2 regions of the Streptococcus sp. 1453 genome follow, and region 1 is predicted to be linked to the other one. Evidence: riboswitches for the same ligand, from Rfam matches in the RefSeq annotation. Region 1 holds a riboswitch; the other holds the start of a gene.
What was found. Region 1 has a riboswitch for thiamine pyrophosphate ahead of HW098_RS01380 (ECF transporter S component). Riboswitches for the same ligand answer to the same signal wherever they lie in the genome.

Region 1 (8,197 bases):
GTGTTTTGAGCAACCTGTGGCTAGCTTCCTAGTTTGCTCTTTGATTTTCATTGAGTATAAATCATTCAATGTAACTGAAAAATTTCTTAATGAAAGATAGAGATAAATCGAAATCTATAGATCGTATAAAGTGAAAAGGAAGGAATTCAATATGACAAGTTTAAAATTATTAAAAGAAAAAGCACCATTAGTCATTTGTATCACCAATGATGTAGTAAAAAATTTCACAGCAAATGGATTAGTAGCACTGGGTGCATCACCAGCCATGAGTGAGTTTCCAGCAGATTTAGAGGATTTGTTAAAGTATGCTGGAGGATTATTGATTAACATTGGGACTTTAACGGATGATAATTGGAAGCTGTACCAAGAGGCATTAAAAATAGCTGAAAAATATAATGTACCTGCAGTATTAGATCCTGTAGCCTGTGGAGCGGGAGCTTATAGAAAAAAAGTATCAGATGATTTAATAAATAATTACAAACTGGCAGCTATTAGAGGAAATGCAGGAGAGATTGCATCTTTAGTCGGCATAAATGTAGCCTCTAAGGGAGTAGACAGTGCAGGAGTAGATAATATTGATGAAATTGCTTTAGCAGCAAATGCTAAGTTTAATATTCCAATAGTAGTAACTGGGGAGGTTGATGCTATTGCTGTTAATGGTGAGGTAGTGACTATCCATAACGGAAGTGCAATGATGCCGAAAGTTATTGGAACAGGATGTTTATTAGGAGCTGTATTAGCGAGCTTTATAGGACTAGAAAAAGGACAAGAATTGAAATCTTTAGAAACAGCAATGTTAGCATATAATATTGCCGGGGAAATGGCAGAAAAGCGTCCTAATGGACATCTACCAGGAACGTTTAAAGTTGAATTTATTAATGCATTATATGAAGTTACTGATAAAGATATAGAAACATTTAAAAAGGTGAAATAAGATGTTTAATAAAGAACTATTAAAATTATATTTTATTTGTGGAACGACTACTTGCTTAGGTAAGGATTTATATACAGTTGTTGAAGATTCTTTAAAAGGTGGTATAACTTTATTTCAATTTCGAGAAAAAGGTAAAGGTGCTTTAGAAGGTAAAGAAAAACTGGAATTAGCAATAAAACTTAAAAAACTTTGTAAAAAATACAATGTTCCGTTTATTGTTAATGATGATATTGATTTGGCGATGGAAATTGACGCTGATGGCGTACATGTAGGACAAGATGACCTTGGAGTTGATGAAATTAGAAAATTGATGCCAGATAAAATAATTGGTCTTTCTATAAAAAACGAGAAAGAATTTCAACAGTCAAAAGTTGAATATGTAGATTATGTTGGTGTTGGTCCTGTATTTGATACCCAGTCAAAAGATGATGCTGGTGGCGCTATAGGTTATGAAGGTCTTAAATTGATGAGAAAACTATTGCCACAAATGCCCTTAGTTGCAATTGGTGGGATACAGACGCAACATATTAAAGACATTATGAAGACCAATGTTGACGGTGTTTCAATCATTTCAGCAATATCGTATGCAAAAAATATAGAAAAAACTGTTCGAGAAATGAGTGAACAATAGGTATCTATCCTTGGATTCTAAGTAAGTGGAAGTTTTCCTTTTCTAAAAAGATATGTCCAGATTCAGCTTGAATGGCTAATTCATCAAACAGGTCATTTGTTTTTTGCAAAAGAAAGATCTGCTGTCTTTGTGAGTGCAAGGCTGTATTTCCAGTTCAATTTCTTGAACTAGTATAAAATGTGTGTTATAATAATCACATAATTAAATAATAAAGACATTTGGGGTGCTTTAGGCTGAGATGATACCCATTGAACCTGATACAGTTAATACTGGCGAAGGGAAATGTGAAATGTTTTTTCGTATGTCGAAAAGAACGGTCTAATCTTGTAAGCTAAACTCTAATTCTCGTTTGTAATTGGAGTTTTTTTGTTTATTAAAAGAGGATAGTCTGGACGTTAATACTCAATGAAAATCAAAGAGCAAACTAGGAAACTGGCCGCAGGCTGTACTTGAGTACGGCAAGGCGACGTTGACGTGGTTTGAATTTGATTTTCGAAGAGTATAAGCCTTTTGGCAGCTCACCTTGAGCACCCCACTTTTCTTTAAAAAAAGGAGTTTTTTATGTTGAAAAAATGGCAATTAAAAGATGTTATTTTGCTTGCTTTCTTGTCTATCTTTTTTGGTGGCGTTTTTGTGGGTTCAGGCTATCTGTTTGATATCCTCACTCTGATTTTAGCCCCTCTTGGCTTGCAGGCCTTTGCCAATGAAATCCTCTTTGGTCTCTGGTGTATGGCTGCGCCCATTGCTGCCATCTTTGTTCCAAGAGTTGGAAGTGCAACAATTGGTGAAGTGCTAGCTGCGCTTGCTGAAGTCCTTTATGGTAGCCAATTCGGTCTAGGTGCCCTTTTGTCTGGCTTGGTTCAAGGTTTGGGAAGTGAACTTGGTTTTATCGTAACCAAGAATCGCTATGAAAGTTGGCTCTCTCTAACTGCCAATAGTATTGGGATTACGCTTGTTAGCTTTGTCTATGAGTACATTAAGTTAGGTTACTACGCCTTTTCACTTCCTTTTGTTCTTTCCTTACTTGTAGTACGTTTTATTTCTGTTTATTTCTTCTGTACCATTTTGGTTCGTGCCATTGTCAAACTCTATCATCAGTTTGCAACTGGAGGAAAGGCATAGATGGGTCTGGAATTACGGGAGATTCAGTCCTCAATTTTTTCGGAACCGCTTGATTTTACTTTTCATGCGCAAGCCTTTACCTTGTTAGTTGGGAGCAGTGGTTCAGGAAAATCCAGCCTCTTTCAAGTTATTGCCCAAGTTAGTTCTCTTCCCTATAGCGGTCAAGTACTGATAGATGGGAGCGAAGTCAGTCAGCTTTCTATCATCGAACGTGTCCAAACGGTTGGTATTCTCTTTCAAAATCCCAATCATCAGTTTACCATGGAGAATTTGTTTGAGGAGCTGGTTTTTACCTTGGAAAATATTGGGCATCCCGTTCAGGAAATTGACTCTAAAATAGCAGAGGTTGTCCAGCAATGTCGTTGCAAGGACATCTTGCACCGTCCAATTCATCACTTATCAGGTGGGGAAAAGCAAAAGGCTGCTTTGGCTGTTCTCTTTGCTATGAATCCTAGGGTCTATCTTTTGGATGAGCCCTTTGCTTCCATTGATCGCAAGAGTAGGATAGAGATATTGGAGATTCTAAAAGAGTTGGTCTCTAATGGGAAGACAGTTATTTTGTGCGACCATGATTTATCTGATTATGAAGCCTATATCGACCATATGGTGGAGCTAAGAGACGGACAACTAAGGGAAGTGTTTCAAATCCCTTCCTCTGAGATGACACAGGTTGCTTCAAAGGAAGTTGCTTCTAGCCCAGAACTATTCCATATGGATGGAACGACTTGTGAGCTGGATAAGCGTCCCCTCTTTTCGATTGCTGATTTTACATTTTACCAAGGAATTTGCTGTATTTTGGGTGATAATGGTGTCGGGAAATCAACCCTCTTTCGGTCTATTCTTCAATTTCAAAAGTATAAAGGACGAATTACTTGGAGGGGGACAGTCCTGAAAAAGAAAAAGAGCTTGTATCATGACCTGACGGGTGTTGTTCAGGAAGCTGAGAAACAGTTTATCCGAGTTAGTTTGCGAGAAGAGCTTCAATTAGCTGGACCTGATTCTGAAAGAAATCAGCGAATTTTTAAAGCTTTACGATATTTTGATCTGAAGCAGGCACTCGATAAGAGTCCTTATCAATTAAGTGGTGGTCAGCAAAAGATTCTTCAGCTCTTGACCATCTTGACCAGCAAGGCTTCTGTGATTTTACTAGATGAACCTTTTGCTGGTTTGGATGATAGAGCCTGCTCTTATTTTTGTCAGTGGATTGTGGAGGAGAGAAATCAAGGAAGAAGTTTTCTGATCATTAGCCATCGTTTAGATCCCTTGATCTCTGTGGTTGATTATTGGATTGCGATGACTAGTCAGGGGCTCAGTCATGTGAAAACAGTGACAATTACCAAACCACTCACATCTCAGAGTAGCAATATCCAAGGGGAGGTGAGATAGTATGGTCAAAGTAGCAACCCAGACACCGATTATCAGTCTCTTCTTGCTGATTTTATCCTTGGAAACATCTTTCATTCCTTCGATTGCTCTGAATCTTTCGGTAGTCGCATTTTGTATTCTCTTTATGCTCTATTACCGTCGATTTAAAGTATTGGCTTGGATGATTCTGCTTGCCATTTTGCCATCCTTTGCCAACTACTGGGCAGTTCAGTTACATGGAGATGCTTCGCAGGCAGTCATGCTTGGAACGAGGGCCTTTGTGACGGTTTGTATTGGTCTTGTCTTTGTTTCCTCTATTTCCCTAAAAGAGCTTCTCTTGTACTTGGCTCAAAAGGGATTATCACGGTCATGGGCCTATGCCTTGATTGTGGTATTCAATTCCTTTCCCCTTATCCAGAAAGAAATAAAATCCCTCAAAGAAGCTTGCCTATTACGCGGTCAAGAACTACATTTTTGGTCGCCCTTGATTTACAGTAAGGTTCTGATGACAGTCTTTAGGTGGCGCCATCTTTACCTGAGAGCCCTATCGGCGCATGGATATGACGAACATGCACAGGTGGAGAATAGCTATCGGACTTTTTATATTCCTCAAAGGGCAATATTCATCTACCTGCTTTTCTTTTTATTACTTCAAATCAGTCTATTTTTATAAAGGAGTTATTATGGAATTTACAGATATTGCGATGGAATTATCCAAGGAAGCTTGGCAGGCTTCCTTTCATCATCCCTTTATTTTACAATTACAAGAGGGGGATTTAGAACCTGCCATTTTCCGCTATTACCTGATTCAGGATGCCTACTATCTGAAGGCCTTCTCAGAAATCTATCACCTTTTGGCTAATAAGACTTCAAACCAAGAGATGAAAAGACTCTTGAAACAAAATGCTCAGAGTCTACTGGAAGGTGAGTTATTTATCCGCCAACAATTTTTCAAGGAATTGGAAATCAGCGATCAGGAAATGGAGCAACATCCAATCGCTCCAACCTGCTATCATTATATCTCTCATATTTATCGTCAATTTGCAGAGCCAAACTTAGGCATTGCCTTTGCGAGCTTGCTGCCTTGTCCTTGGTTATATCATGATATAGGCAAATCACTTAATCTTAAACCATCACCAAATCCTCTCTACCAACAATGGATTGAAACTTATATTACGGATGAGTTGGAGCAGCAGATCAGAGAGGAGGGAGCGCTGGTCAATCAGCTCTATCGAGAAAGTGACGAGACAGACAAGAAAAAAATGCTAGATGCCTTCCACATCAGTGTTCATATGGAAGCCAAGTTTTGGCAAATGGCCTACCAACACCAGACATGGAAGAGCGATTTACAGTCTTTAGAAAAAGGAGAAGAATAGAAGCATGAGAAAGCACCAATTACAAGTTCACAAATTAACCATTTTATCTATGATGATTGCCCTTGATGTAGTCCTTACGCCTATCTTTCGGATTGAGGGAATGGCACCGATGTCCAGTGTAGTCAATATTCTAGCGGGAATCATGATGGGACCTGTTTATGCCTTGGCTATGGCTACAGTGACAGCCTTTATCCGTATGACGACTCAAGGGATTCCTCCTTTAGCTCTCACAGGAGCGACTTTTGGAGCCCTCCTTGCAGGTCTCTTTTATAAGTATGGTCGAAAATTTTATTTTTCTGCCTTGGGAGAAATTTTGGGAACAGGTATCATTGGTTCTATTGTTTCCTATCCTGTTATGGTACTCTTTACAGGATCAGCTGCTAAGCTTAGCTGGTTTATCTATACTCCTCGATTTTTCGGAGCAACCTTAATCGGTACAGCGATTTCCTTTATTGCCTTTCGATTTTTAATCAAGCAGGAATTCTTTAAAAAAGTGCAAGGATATTTCTTTGCTGAAAGGATAGACTGATGCAGGCATTGACAAATCCTTTTCCTATAGACTCTAGTTCCCTCATTCACTGTATTACCAATGAGATTTCTTGTGAGATGCTAGCAAATGGGATTTTGGCTCTAGGGTGTAAACCAGTTATGGCAGATGATCCCCGTGAGGTTCTTGATTTTACTAAGCAAAGTCAGGCTCTCTTCATCAATTTGGGGCATTTGTCAGCTGAGAAGGAAAAAGCAATCCGTATGGCAGCTTCTTATGCAAACCAATCTTCTCTCCCGATGGTAGTAGATGCGGTTGGCGTAACGACTTCATCCATTCGTAAGAGCTTAGTTAAAGACCTTTTAGACTATAGACCTACGGTCCTTAAAGGAAACATGTCAGAAATTCGAAGTCTTGTTGGCTTAAAGCACCACGGCGTTGGGGTCGATGCGAGTGCTAAAGATCAAGAAACGGAGGATTTACTTCAAGTCTTGAAAGACTGGTGTCAGCTTTATCCTGGTATGTCATTCTTAGTTACTGGCCCCAAGGATCTCATCGTTTCGGAGAATCAGGTTGCAATATTGGGAAATGGCTGTGTAGAATTAGACTGGATAACAGGGACAGGAGACTTGGTTGGAGCTTTAACAGCTGTTTTTCTCAGCCAAGGAAAGGCTGGTTTTGAAGCTTCTTGCCTAGCGGTCTCTTATCTCAATATCGCTGCTGAGAGAATAGTTGTTCAAGGAATGGGATTGGAAGATTTTCGCTACCAAGTACTCAATCAGCTTTCGCTCCTCAAAAGAGATGAAAATTGGTTAGATGCCATCAAAGGAGATGTTTATGAATAGAGAAGCACTTAGACTATATCTGGTAACCAATCGCTATCAAGATTCCGTGGAAAGATTTCTTGCAAAAGTTGAGACTGCCTGCCGTTCAGGTGTTACCATAGTCCAATTACGAGAAAAAAATCTCACAACCAATCAATATTATCAACTGGCAAAACAAGTCAAGGAAATAACAGATGCCTATCAGGTACCCTTGATAATCGATGATCGGTTGGATATCTGTCTGGCGGTTGATGCAGCAGGTCTGCATATCGGAGACGATGAATTACCAGTTTCGGTTGCCCGACAAGTCTTGGGACCTGAAAAAATCCTCGGTGTAACTGCTAAAACAATAAAAAGAGCTCTGGAAGCAGAAACATCAGGTGCAGATTACTTGGGTACAGGAGCCATTTTCCCAACCACCACCAAGGAAAATGCGCCCATCACTCTGATATCGACCTTGAAAACAATTTGCCAAACGGTTGACATTCCAGTAGTTGCTATTGGAGGCCTGACTTCAGAGAACATTGACCAGCTTATGGGCACTGGCATCGCTGGTGTAGCTGTTGTACGTGATTTGATGCAGGCAGAAGATATTGAGGCAAAAACGCAAGCCTTTTTAACAAAGTTGGATGATATTATTTTCTAATTAATACTCAATGAAAATCAAAGAGCAAACTAGGAAGCTAGTCGCAGGTTGCTCAAAGCACAGCCTTGAGGTTTTAGATAAGACTGACGACGTAGTTTGAAGAGATTTTCGAAGACTATAAAAACTCTCTAATTCCCTTAAAGTGGGAACTAGAGAGTTTTTTCTTAATCTTTAAAAGTTGTATGGTTGACTGGGCCAGAACCATGGCCAAGTTGAGGAGCGTCTTGGATGGCTTTCGTGATAAAGGCCTTGGCCTTATCAACTGCCTGGTAGAGAGTCTTGCCCTTGGCAAGTTCAGCAGTAATCACTGCAGCAAAGGTACATCCAGTACCATGGGTGTGACAGGTTTGAATTCGTGGACTTTCCCAGACAAATTGGTCATCCTTGGTAAAGAGGAAATCTTTAGCACCACCTTCGAGATGGCCGCCTTTGATAACAACAGACTGAGGACCAAATTCTTTTAAAATCAGGCGACCAGCACGCTGCATGTCTTCGGGGTCATGGATTGAAAAACCAACAATCTCTTCTGCCTCAGGAAGATTTGGCGTAATAATCGTTGCTAGAGGTAGTAAGTTTGTTTTGAGATAGTCTCTAGCACCTGAGTCGACCAAGGCATCTCCACTTGTAGCAACCATAACAGGATCAAGAACATAGGGACAATCCAGTTTTTTAAGATAGGGCTGGATGATTTCCATGATGTCAGTAGTTGCCAACATCCCAGTTTTTACAGCCTGAGGTGGAATATCAGAAAAGACACTGTCCAATTGGGCTTTCAACATTTGAGGAGAAACGTGCTCGATTAGCTGAACACC
Region 2 (9,584 bases), on a different contig from region 1:
AACCTTGACTATCTTTGACTATTATACCGAAATTTTCTCATTTTTAAAAGAAAAAGGGCGCTAGTAAAGGATAATCTTCACCAACTCCCTATTTTTCTACTTATTCTAAGCCTAATTCTGCTAAGATTTGACGTTTGTAGGTAATCTTTTGGACTTCCTTGTCCTCATCTTCAGACCAATCTAGATCAATTTCTGAAACAATCTGCCCAGGGCGATTTTTCAAGATATAGATGCGGTCGCTGAGATTAAGGGCCTCCTCTATACTATGAGTAATAATCAATGTTGTCAGCTGCAACTGTTTGTGAATCTCAAGGTACCAAGCGTGGAGTTCCATCTTGGTCATCTCATCCAAGGCGCTAAAGGCCTCATCTAAGAGAAAGAGCTTGTGCCCGAAAAGGTAAGTTCGAAGCAAGGCCACACGCTGACGCATCCCTCCGCTAAGTTCATGGGGATACTTGTCTCGTACAGCTGTCAACTGGAAGGTCGCAAGAATTTCATCTGCGCGAGCAATAGCTTCTGCCTTATCCACCTTTTGAATCAAGAGGGGCAAAATGATATTACCAAGCACCGTCTTGTGTTCCAAGAGCAGATCCTTTTGCAACATATAACTCACGCGCCCCTTGGGATTTTCTTCACCATCAAGGACAATCCTCCCTGACTGAACTTCTAAAATCCCAGCGATTAGATTAAAGAGGGTGGTCTTACCAACACCACTTGGGCCTAGGATAGAAACCACTTCACCTGAAATCACTTTCAGATTGATATCCTCTAAAATCCTCTCCTGACCATAGGCATAACTGACGTGTTCTAGTCTTATTTCTGTCATTATTTCACAAATTCGTTGGTGAAGCCTTTGTCTGTCAAGTCTTCTTTAAGGATACCATTTTCTTTATCCCATTTGTAGAAGGCGTTCCAGCGAGCTGCATCAAATTGACCCCATTTTTCCTTGTCGCTTGCGTATTCTTTTGACAAGTATTTTTGAGATTCGATGACAAAGTCACGTTTTTCCTTGAGTTCAGGTGCATTCTTAATGAGGATATCCGCAGCTTCTTCTGGATGTTCCATAGCATATTGGTAGCCTTTTTTGATAGCTTGGATGACTTTACGAGCTTCTTCTTTGTTGTCTTTTAAATAGTCGTTGTTTGCGATGATAACTGGTGAATAGTAGTCAAACTCCTTGACATAGTCTTTCAAGTACATGAAGTTAGCCTCTACACCTTGAGATTTAGCAAGGATACCATCCCATCCATAGTAGATCCAAGCAGTGTCAAATACTCCATTAGCAATTGGTGTGATTGAGTTTGAGTCGTTATTTGGAACCTTTTCTACCTTCTCAAAGTCCCCACCTTGTGATTCTACCAAGGTTTTCAACATAGCAAGTTCAGTTGGATCATTCCAAGTTCCGTATTTCTTACCAACCAAGTCTTTTGGACTAGCTACATTGTCAGATTTACGAGAGATGATTCCTGATGTATTGTGTTCAACAATAGCTGCAACGGCAGTGATTCCTGCGCCTTTTTCCAATTTTTTAGCCATATAGTCTTGGAAATAGACTGCAAATGGTGCCTTACCGTTAATAACCAAGTCAGAAGAACTTTCTTCTGGTGGCAATTTCAAATCAACATCCACTCCAGCTTCTTTGAAATAACCTTTTTCCTTGGCCACATAAAGCCCTGTGTGGTTGGTATTTGGTGTCCAGTCTAGGATAAAGTCGATTTTCTTAAGTTCTGCTTCCTTATTATCCTTAGAAGCAGTTCCTTGACCACAGGCCACAAGCACAACAGCTACAAGAGCTGTTAAAACAGTTAAAAACACTTTCCATGTTTTTTTCATTTTCTTTCCTCTTTTCTTTTTCAGAAATATTCTTATTCTACGAACGTTTCCATTTAATAACATATTTTTCACTGACATCGACCAGCTTCATACCCAGAAGACTGATAATCGATACCAGAATAATAATCGCGAACATGGTATCATACTGAAACAGTTTCTTGGACTGAATCATATAAACACCAAGACCCTCAAAGCCTCCCAACCACTCAGATACCACTGTTGTGATAAAGGCGTAGGAAACACTGACCCTCAGACCTGCATAAAAGTAAGGCAGACTGACTGGGATTTTAAAATGCCACAGGATTTGCCAAGGCTTGGCCCGCATCAAACTAAACAAGGTCAGCATATCCTTGTCACAATGCCTAAAACCGTCCAAAATACTGACGATGATAGGAAAAGTTGTCGTCAAAATAATCAAGACAATCTTGGGCAGAATCCCATAACCTAGCCACAAGACCAAGATAGGAGCTATGGCAATGGTCGGAATGGTCTGAACAACCACCATCATAGGGTAAATCAAGTCATTGAGCCAAGTCAAACTATCCATGAGCACAGCCATAAGACAGGCAATCAAAACTCCCAAAATTAGACCTAGCAAAGCCACTCTCAAGGTCGCCCAGCTATGGTGCCAGAGAAATTCTCTATCACGCACAAAAGACTGGAGGATTTCAAGAGGTGTCGGCAGGATAAACTTGGGGAGAAGTTTAAGCAAACCTGCTAACTGCCAGATTGACAAAACTCCGAGAAAGCCCAATAGACTAATGTGTCGTCTCAGTATACTTTTCAAGTTTCTCATCAATACTTAAAATCTCTCCTACATTTATTTTGACATTGGCAAAGACATTATCTGCCTCCTGCCCTGCCACTTCCAGCGCTTCTTTGAGAATGCGCATGAGCTCATCAAACTCCCCTTCCAAGACCGTTTCAAATGGTGTCACCACCATGGTCACTTCTTGAGCTTGCAGATAAACAATGACCTGATCGATAACAGCTATCCGATCAATCCCCTGTGCTAGGGGTAAAACTTGCAAGGCAATGCTTGCTTTCATAAAAACCTCCTCTTCTCGTTTTCCTTTGACAAAAAGAAAAACCTTTACCATATATGGAAAAGGTCAAGAATAGACTAAGTATCGTTCCCTACGCTGGCATTACCCAGATCAGGTGCGGTCGAAGTTTAACACTTCCTCTCAGACTGTACACAGACTCCCATATATTATATAGATATATGATAGCGCAAAATAAGAAAAATGTCAAGGAAACTGCTTACAGAAAAGAGCAGGAAAAATTTCCTACTCCAATTTTCTATACTCGTTCTCCATCACTGTTTACTCTGTAGCCATCCACCGTCGTATTGACAGCTAAGACGCCTGAAGAGTAAGAATAATACCACTTACCAGAAACTTGATACCAGCCTGTTTTCATTGCCCCTGGACTATCCAGATAATACCACGAGCCATTTTCCTTTAACCATCCTGTCTGCATTTCACCAGATGATTTCAAATAATACCAGCTGGTACCATCCTTCAACCATCCCGTTGATTTAGAACCATTTGATTTGAAATGATACCAACTACCATTTATTTTTTTCCAACCAACAGTCGATCCATTATTTGAGCTATAATTAGAGCTATTCCCTGATTGGTTCTGATAATTCTGTGAAGAAGTCACTCCCTCTAGCTGGATATAGCGACGACTTCCGTTATAAGCTGTATAACTCAACCACTTGTAGCCATCTTTTTCGAGAATTTGATCATAATGAACATTCTCCCCAGGATAATAGTAATCAATCACAGTTGCGCTAGCTAGTGGCTGATTTTTGATAGCAGACTTGCTCTTAAAATAATGAGTTCCGCCTGTTGAAGAAAGAACAGAATTACCTAGAGGATTTTTATTCACAGCCTCCAATTGAACATAACGATAGCTTCCGTTATAAGCCGTATAACTCAACCACTTGTATCCATCTTTTTCGAGAATTTGATCATAATGAACCTTCTCCCCAGGATAATAGTAATCAATCGCAGTTGTGCTAGCTAGTGGCTGATTTTTGATAGCAGACTTGCTCTTAAAATAATGAGTTCCGCCTGTTGAAGAAAGAACAGAATTACCTAGAGGATTTTTATTCACAGCCTCCAATTGAACATAACGATAGCTTCCGTTATAAGCTTTATAACTCAACCACTTGTATCCATCTTTTTCGAGAATTTGATCATAATGAACCTTCTCCCCAGGATAATAGTAATCAATCGCAGTTGCGCTAGCTCGTGGCTGATTTTTGATAGCAGACTCAGACTTGAAATAATGTGTTCCTCCTATTGAAACTGAGGTTTGACTATTCCCAACACTGCCACCAGCCAAATCTTTAAAATGAATAAATCCTGTCATCGTATTTACTTTTATAACTCGTTTATTATAGGATTCTGTATAACCGTAGTTATATTCCTCGATTTCTATATTATCCCCCATTACATTTGACACCCAAGCAACATGACCATAAGTTCCTGCAGTAGACCAAGCAATAGATCCAATCGTTGGCACACTATCTACACGATAGCCTTCACGACGAGCACGATGCCCCCATTCATTCGCATTTCCATAAGCCCTTGGAATCTCAAAACCATTGACACTACTCAAGCGAAAGGCTGCAAATGAAGTACACTGACGAGAGTACATGCGCCACTGATCAATTTCCTGACTCCCATTTTTATAGTAAGCAGGATAATCATCCCCACGCGCAATCGATCCATTTCCTCCAGAATAGGCATATACACTATTACCCGCTGCTAGCATCAATCCTACTACTAAAAAGGGAACAATCTTTTTAGCTGATTTTCTGAAAGAAAACCTTGTCTCTGTTACTTTAAACGGTAAAATTTTCATTCTTCCTCCTTGAAAATAATATAAATCGAAGATTACCTTCACTTAAACTATTCGGAGAAAAAAGAAAAAGTGAGAAAATTTCTCACTTTAGTCCAGATAATGAATTAGATTTTTTTCTGTAAGGATATCTGAGTAAGTAAAGGATTCAACGTAAACATTAGCTTGTTTATCTCCTTCCACATTCCCAAATTCCACGATAAATAGTGATGGATAAACTTCAATTAACTTACCCAATCTATTTTTTTGGCGCTTACGCCCATTTTCCAAGGTCATTTCGATTACATGACCCTCATGCGCCTTGATTTCCTCTTTAATTTTTTTCATCTTAGCTACATCTGTAAATGCATCTGTCATTTTATGCCTCCCTTTTTGAGATACTTGAAAATTTATTGTATTCTTTTTGGAAAATCAATTCCACCGTTCCACGAGCTCCACTACGGTTTTTCTCGATAATAACTTCCACCTTATTATTGGGGATGCCTTCCTCTTCTTCACCACCACGCTCATAGTAATCGTCACGATAGAGAAAAGCTACGATATCAGCATCCTGCTCGATAGATCCCGATTCACGAATATCAGACAAGACCGGTCTCTTGTCCTGACGTTGTTCTACACCACGAGAAAGCTGACTCAGAGCGATTACTGGAACCTTCAATTCCTTGGCTAGTATTTTCAACTGACGAGAAATTTCAGAAACTTCTTGTTGACGATTTTCTCGACCAGTTCCCGTGATAAGTTGCAAATAGTCTATCAAAATCAAACCAAGATTTCCAGTTTCTTGAGCCAATTTACGAGAACGAGAACGAATCTCTGTAATCCGAATCCCTGGCGTATCATCGATATAGATACTTGCATTAGCTAGATTCCCTTGAGCAATGGTATATTTTTGCCATTCCTCATCGGTCAATTGACCCGTACGGATAGAATGCGATTCTACCAAACCTTCTGCCGCTAACATACGGTCCACTAGACTTTCCGCACCCATTTCGAGTGAAAAAATAGCAACTGTTTTGTCCAACTTAGTCCCAATATTCTGAGCAATATTCAAGGCAAAGGCTGTCTTACCAACCGCCGGACGAGCTGCTAAGATAATCAACTCCTCTTCATGCAGACCAGTCGTCATATGATCCAAATCACGATAACCTGTCGCAATCCCTGTAATATCAGTCGTTTGTTGCGAGCGAGCTTCCAGATTTCCAAAGTTGATATTCAACACATCTCGAATGTTCTTAAATCCACTTCGATTAGCATTTTCGCTGACATCAATCAGGCCTTTTTCTGCCTGAGCAATAATTTCATCAGCTGGTTGCGAAGCCTCGTAAGCTTGATTGACAGACTCTGTCAACTTAGCGATTAAACGACGTAGCATTGCTTTTTCTGCAACAATCTTAGCATAATACTCCGCATTAGCAGAAGTTGGCACAGAATTGACAATCTCAACCAAGTAAGACAGGCCACCAATATTCTGTAAATCACCTTGATTATCAAGAATGGTACGAACCGTTGTTGCATCTATAGCATCGCCACGATCGGATAAATCGACCATAGCTTGGAAAATCAAACGATGGGCATACTTAAAAAAGTCCCGAGACTCAATATATTCTCGCACAAAAACAAGCTTACTCTCGTCAATAAAGATAGCCCCTAAAACGGATTGCTCAGCTAAGATATCTTGAGGTTGTACTCGTAACTCTTCTACTTCTGCCATCAGACTTCCCTTCCTTTTACAATCTTGTCAAGAAGGTGTAAATTTATCCTTCTTTCACACGAAGATTGATTACACTTGTGATATCTTGATAGATTTTCACTGGCACATCGATCAAACCAACTGCTCGAATCGGAGCTTGTACTTGAATATGACGTTTATCAATCTTAATTCCAAATTGCTTTTGCAATTCTTCTGCAATCTTCTTATTGGTAATAGAACCAAAGGTACGGCCATCTGGACCAACTTTTTCAACAAATTCTACAACCGTTTCTTCTGCTTCAAGTTGTGCTTTAATTGCTTTTGCTTCTGCAATCATCTCAGCGTGAGCTTTTTCTTCCGATTTTTGTTTACCACGAAGTTCACCTACAGCTTGAGCAGTCGCTTCTTTGGCTAGATTCTTTTTGATAAGAAAGTTTTGTGCATAACCTGTTGGTACTTCCTTAATTTCGCCTTTTTTACCTTTTCCTTTAACATCTGCTAAAAAGATTACTTTCATTCTTCTTTCTCCTTTTCCTTTATTTCATTTAATACAATTTCTGTCAGTTTTTCACCTGCTTCTGACAAGGTTAAATCCTTAATTTGAGCTGCAGCTAAATTAAAGTGGCCTCCACCTCCCAGCTCTTCCATAATCCGTTGTACATTCAGTTTACTACGACTACGAGCTGAGATGGAGATAAAGCCTTGTGTATTCTTCGCAAGAACAAAACTCGCTTCAATACCTGACATAGCTAACATGGCATCTGCTGCCTTACTAATAACAACTGTATCATAGCATTTCGTATCCTTAGCCTCTGCTATTAGTACATCTGAACCTAATTTACGCCCCTGTAAAATCAGTTCATTGACCTCACGATATTCTTCAAAATCTGTCGCAGCGATTTCTTGGATAGCAATACTATCACTTCCGCGCGTTCTGAGATAGCTAGCAACATCAAATGTCCGACTAGTCACTCGTGAGGTGAAATTTTTAGTATCCAACATCATACCAGCCATCAAGACGCTTGCTTGCATACGACTCAGACGATTTTTCTTAGAATTTTGGAACTGAATCAATTCTGTTACTAACTCACTGGCACTGCTTGCACCACTTTCGATATAAGTGATAACTGCATTGTCTGGGAAATCCTGATCCCTTCGATGGTGGTCAATAACAATGGTTTGGGTAAATAAATCATAAAAATCTTTTGATAATGTTAAGGCTGTCTTTGAATGGTCTACAAGAATCAACAAAGAACGATTGGTCACCATCCCCATTGCATCCTTAACAGACAATAACTTCGTAACTCCTTCTTTTTCTAAGAATGAAACCGCACGTTCAATATCCGGAGACATCTGATTTTCATCATAAAGAGCATAGCTATTTTCAATCACATTGCTGGCGAACAACTGCATACCTACAGCAGAGCCCAAGGCATCCATATCTAAATTTCTATGTCCAACTACAAACACTTGATCCACACTACGAATCTTATCAGATATGGCTGTCATCATTGATCGAGTACGGGTACGAGTGCGCTTGATGGACGCAGCCGACCCACCGCCAAAGTAGACTGGATTTTTCGTTTCATCATTCTCCTTGACAACCACCTGGTCGCCACCACGTACTTCAGCCAAGTTCAAGTTGAGCAAAGCAACTTTCCCTATTTCATCATGATTTCCATCGCCATAAGAAAATCCCATACTTAAGGTCAAGGGCAACTGTCTCTGTTTCGACTCTTCTCTGAAAGCATCAATAACAGAAAATTTATCATTCATCAAGCCTTCAAGCACAGTGTAGTCAGTAAAGAGATAAAATCGATCCATACTTACCCGACGAGAAAACATCATGTATTTTTCTGAAAACTCTGATATAAAATTAGCTACAAAACTATTGATTTGACTAATATCTGACTCAGAAGTTGCATCCTCCAAATCATCATAATTATCCACAGATACAATTCCAATCACTGGTCGACTCGTTACCAATTCATCTGTTATGGCTTGTTCCCTGGATACGTCTACAAAATACAAAACACCGGAAGAAGCATCCATATGAACAGCATAACGCTTCTCACCCAGCTTAGCATAAGTAGACGGATTTCCTACTGAAGCCTTGATAATCGTTTGAACAGCTTCCAAATCAAAATCGCCATCTTCCTTGGTCAAAATCAATTCAGCATAGGGATTAAACCACTCAACCTCTCCAGAAGATAAATTCAATTTCATAACACCTACAGGCATCTGTTCCAATAGAGATGTCAAACTTTCTTCCGCTTGGTGGTTTACATACTGGATTTGTTCTACTTCACTCCTTGTATAATGCACTCTCAGTTTCTTAAATAAAAAAACATAGCCTCCTACAAAAAGAAACAAAATGAAAACCGTCAACAGATTATTATTAACAAAAATAATGAAAGTGGATAAGACTCCAAACGCAATCAATCCTACTAGAATAGGAAAGAATGGACTTACATAAAATTTTTTCATTCCAAACCTCTTGGCACCCATTATACCATAATCCCCCTCAAAAAGCGACTTTTAAAGAAGTTTATGGCTATTAGCATTAACAGTTTAGCTGTGAGTTTATACATTCAGTCTCTATTTCTTCTTGATTTGAACATAAAAAATAGAGGAAGAAGTAGTCATCCTCTATTTTCTTCATTAACGATAGTTTCTTTAACTAAAAGAGACTATTCTCCAACTTCTATCTGAAGACCTTTCAATCTTTCTTGGGCTTGGCTTACAATAGACTCTATAATAAACTTACAAGGTTTGATTTCTTTGACTAACCCCGCAATCTGACCACTCATCATTGAACCATTTTCTGTATCTCCTTCATAAACCGCTTTAGAAAGAGATCCGATAGTAATTTCCTCTAATTCCTCACGGTTAGTTCCTTTTTGCTCTAATTCAATATAATGATCAGTCATGGCATTTCGGATGCAACGAACTGGTGCCCCAGCAATCCGTCCAGTAACAGCAGTTGCCGTGTCATTTGCCTCCAAAACTGCTTCTTTGTACTCTGTAGCAATCGGACACTCATCTGAAGCTAGAAAAACAGTTCCCATCTGCACACCTGCTGCTCCTAAAGCAATGGCTGCAGCTAGTCCTCTACCATCCGCAATTCCTCCTGCTGCGATAACAGGAATCGTAACAGCATCTACAATTTGCGGGATAAGGGCCATAG

Region 2: another riboswitch for thiamine pyrophosphate. It lies ahead of HW098_RS03375 (thiamine-binding protein); the one in region 1 lies ahead of HW098_RS01380 (ECF transporter S component).

Annotation. Positions count from the first base shown of each region.
Region 1 is NZ_VMLZ01000002.1:107,489-115,685, forward strand. It holds gene HW098_RS10390 (hypothetical protein) at 1-51, opposite strand, end outside; gene thiM (hydroxyethylthiazole kinase) at 152-934, shown strand; gene thiE (thiamine phosphate synthase) at 936-1,565, shown strand; TPP riboswitch at 1,775-1,863, shown strand; gene HW098_RS01380 (ECF transporter S component) at 2,127-2,687, shown strand; gene HW098_RS01385 (ABC transporter ATP-binding protein) at 2,688-4,073, shown strand; gene HW098_RS01390 (energy-coupling factor transporter transmembrane component T) at 4,075-4,725, shown strand; gene tenA (thiaminase II) at 4,736-5,428, shown strand; gene thiW (energy coupling factor transporter S component ThiW) at 5,433-5,957, shown strand; gene HW098_RS01405 (hydroxyethylthiazole kinase) at 5,957-6,760, shown strand; gene thiE (thiamine phosphate synthase) at 6,753-7,385, shown strand; gene thiD (bifunctional hydroxymethylpyrimidine kinase/phosphomethylpyrimidine kinase) at 7,550-8,197, opposite strand, start outside.
Region 2 is NZ_VMLZ01000004.1:60,204-69,787, reverse strand. It holds gene HW098_RS03390 (ABC transporter ATP-binding protein) at 101-826, opposite strand; gene HW098_RS03385 (ABC transporter substrate-binding protein) at 826-1,833, opposite strand; gene HW098_RS03380 (ABC transporter permease) at 1,871-2,629, opposite strand; gene HW098_RS03375 (thiamine-binding protein) at 2,592-2,882, opposite strand; TPP riboswitch at 2,951-3,053, opposite strand; gene HW098_RS03370 (SH3 domain-containing protein) at 3,136-4,710, opposite strand; gene HW098_RS03365 (Veg family protein) at 4,798-5,064, opposite strand; gene dnaB (replicative DNA helicase) at 5,066-6,418, opposite strand; gene rplI (50S ribosomal protein L9) at 6,462-6,914, opposite strand; gene HW098_RS03350 (DHH family phosphoesterase) at 6,911-8,884, opposite strand; gene HW098_RS03345 (DUF561 domain-containing protein) at 9,088-9,584, opposite strand, start outside.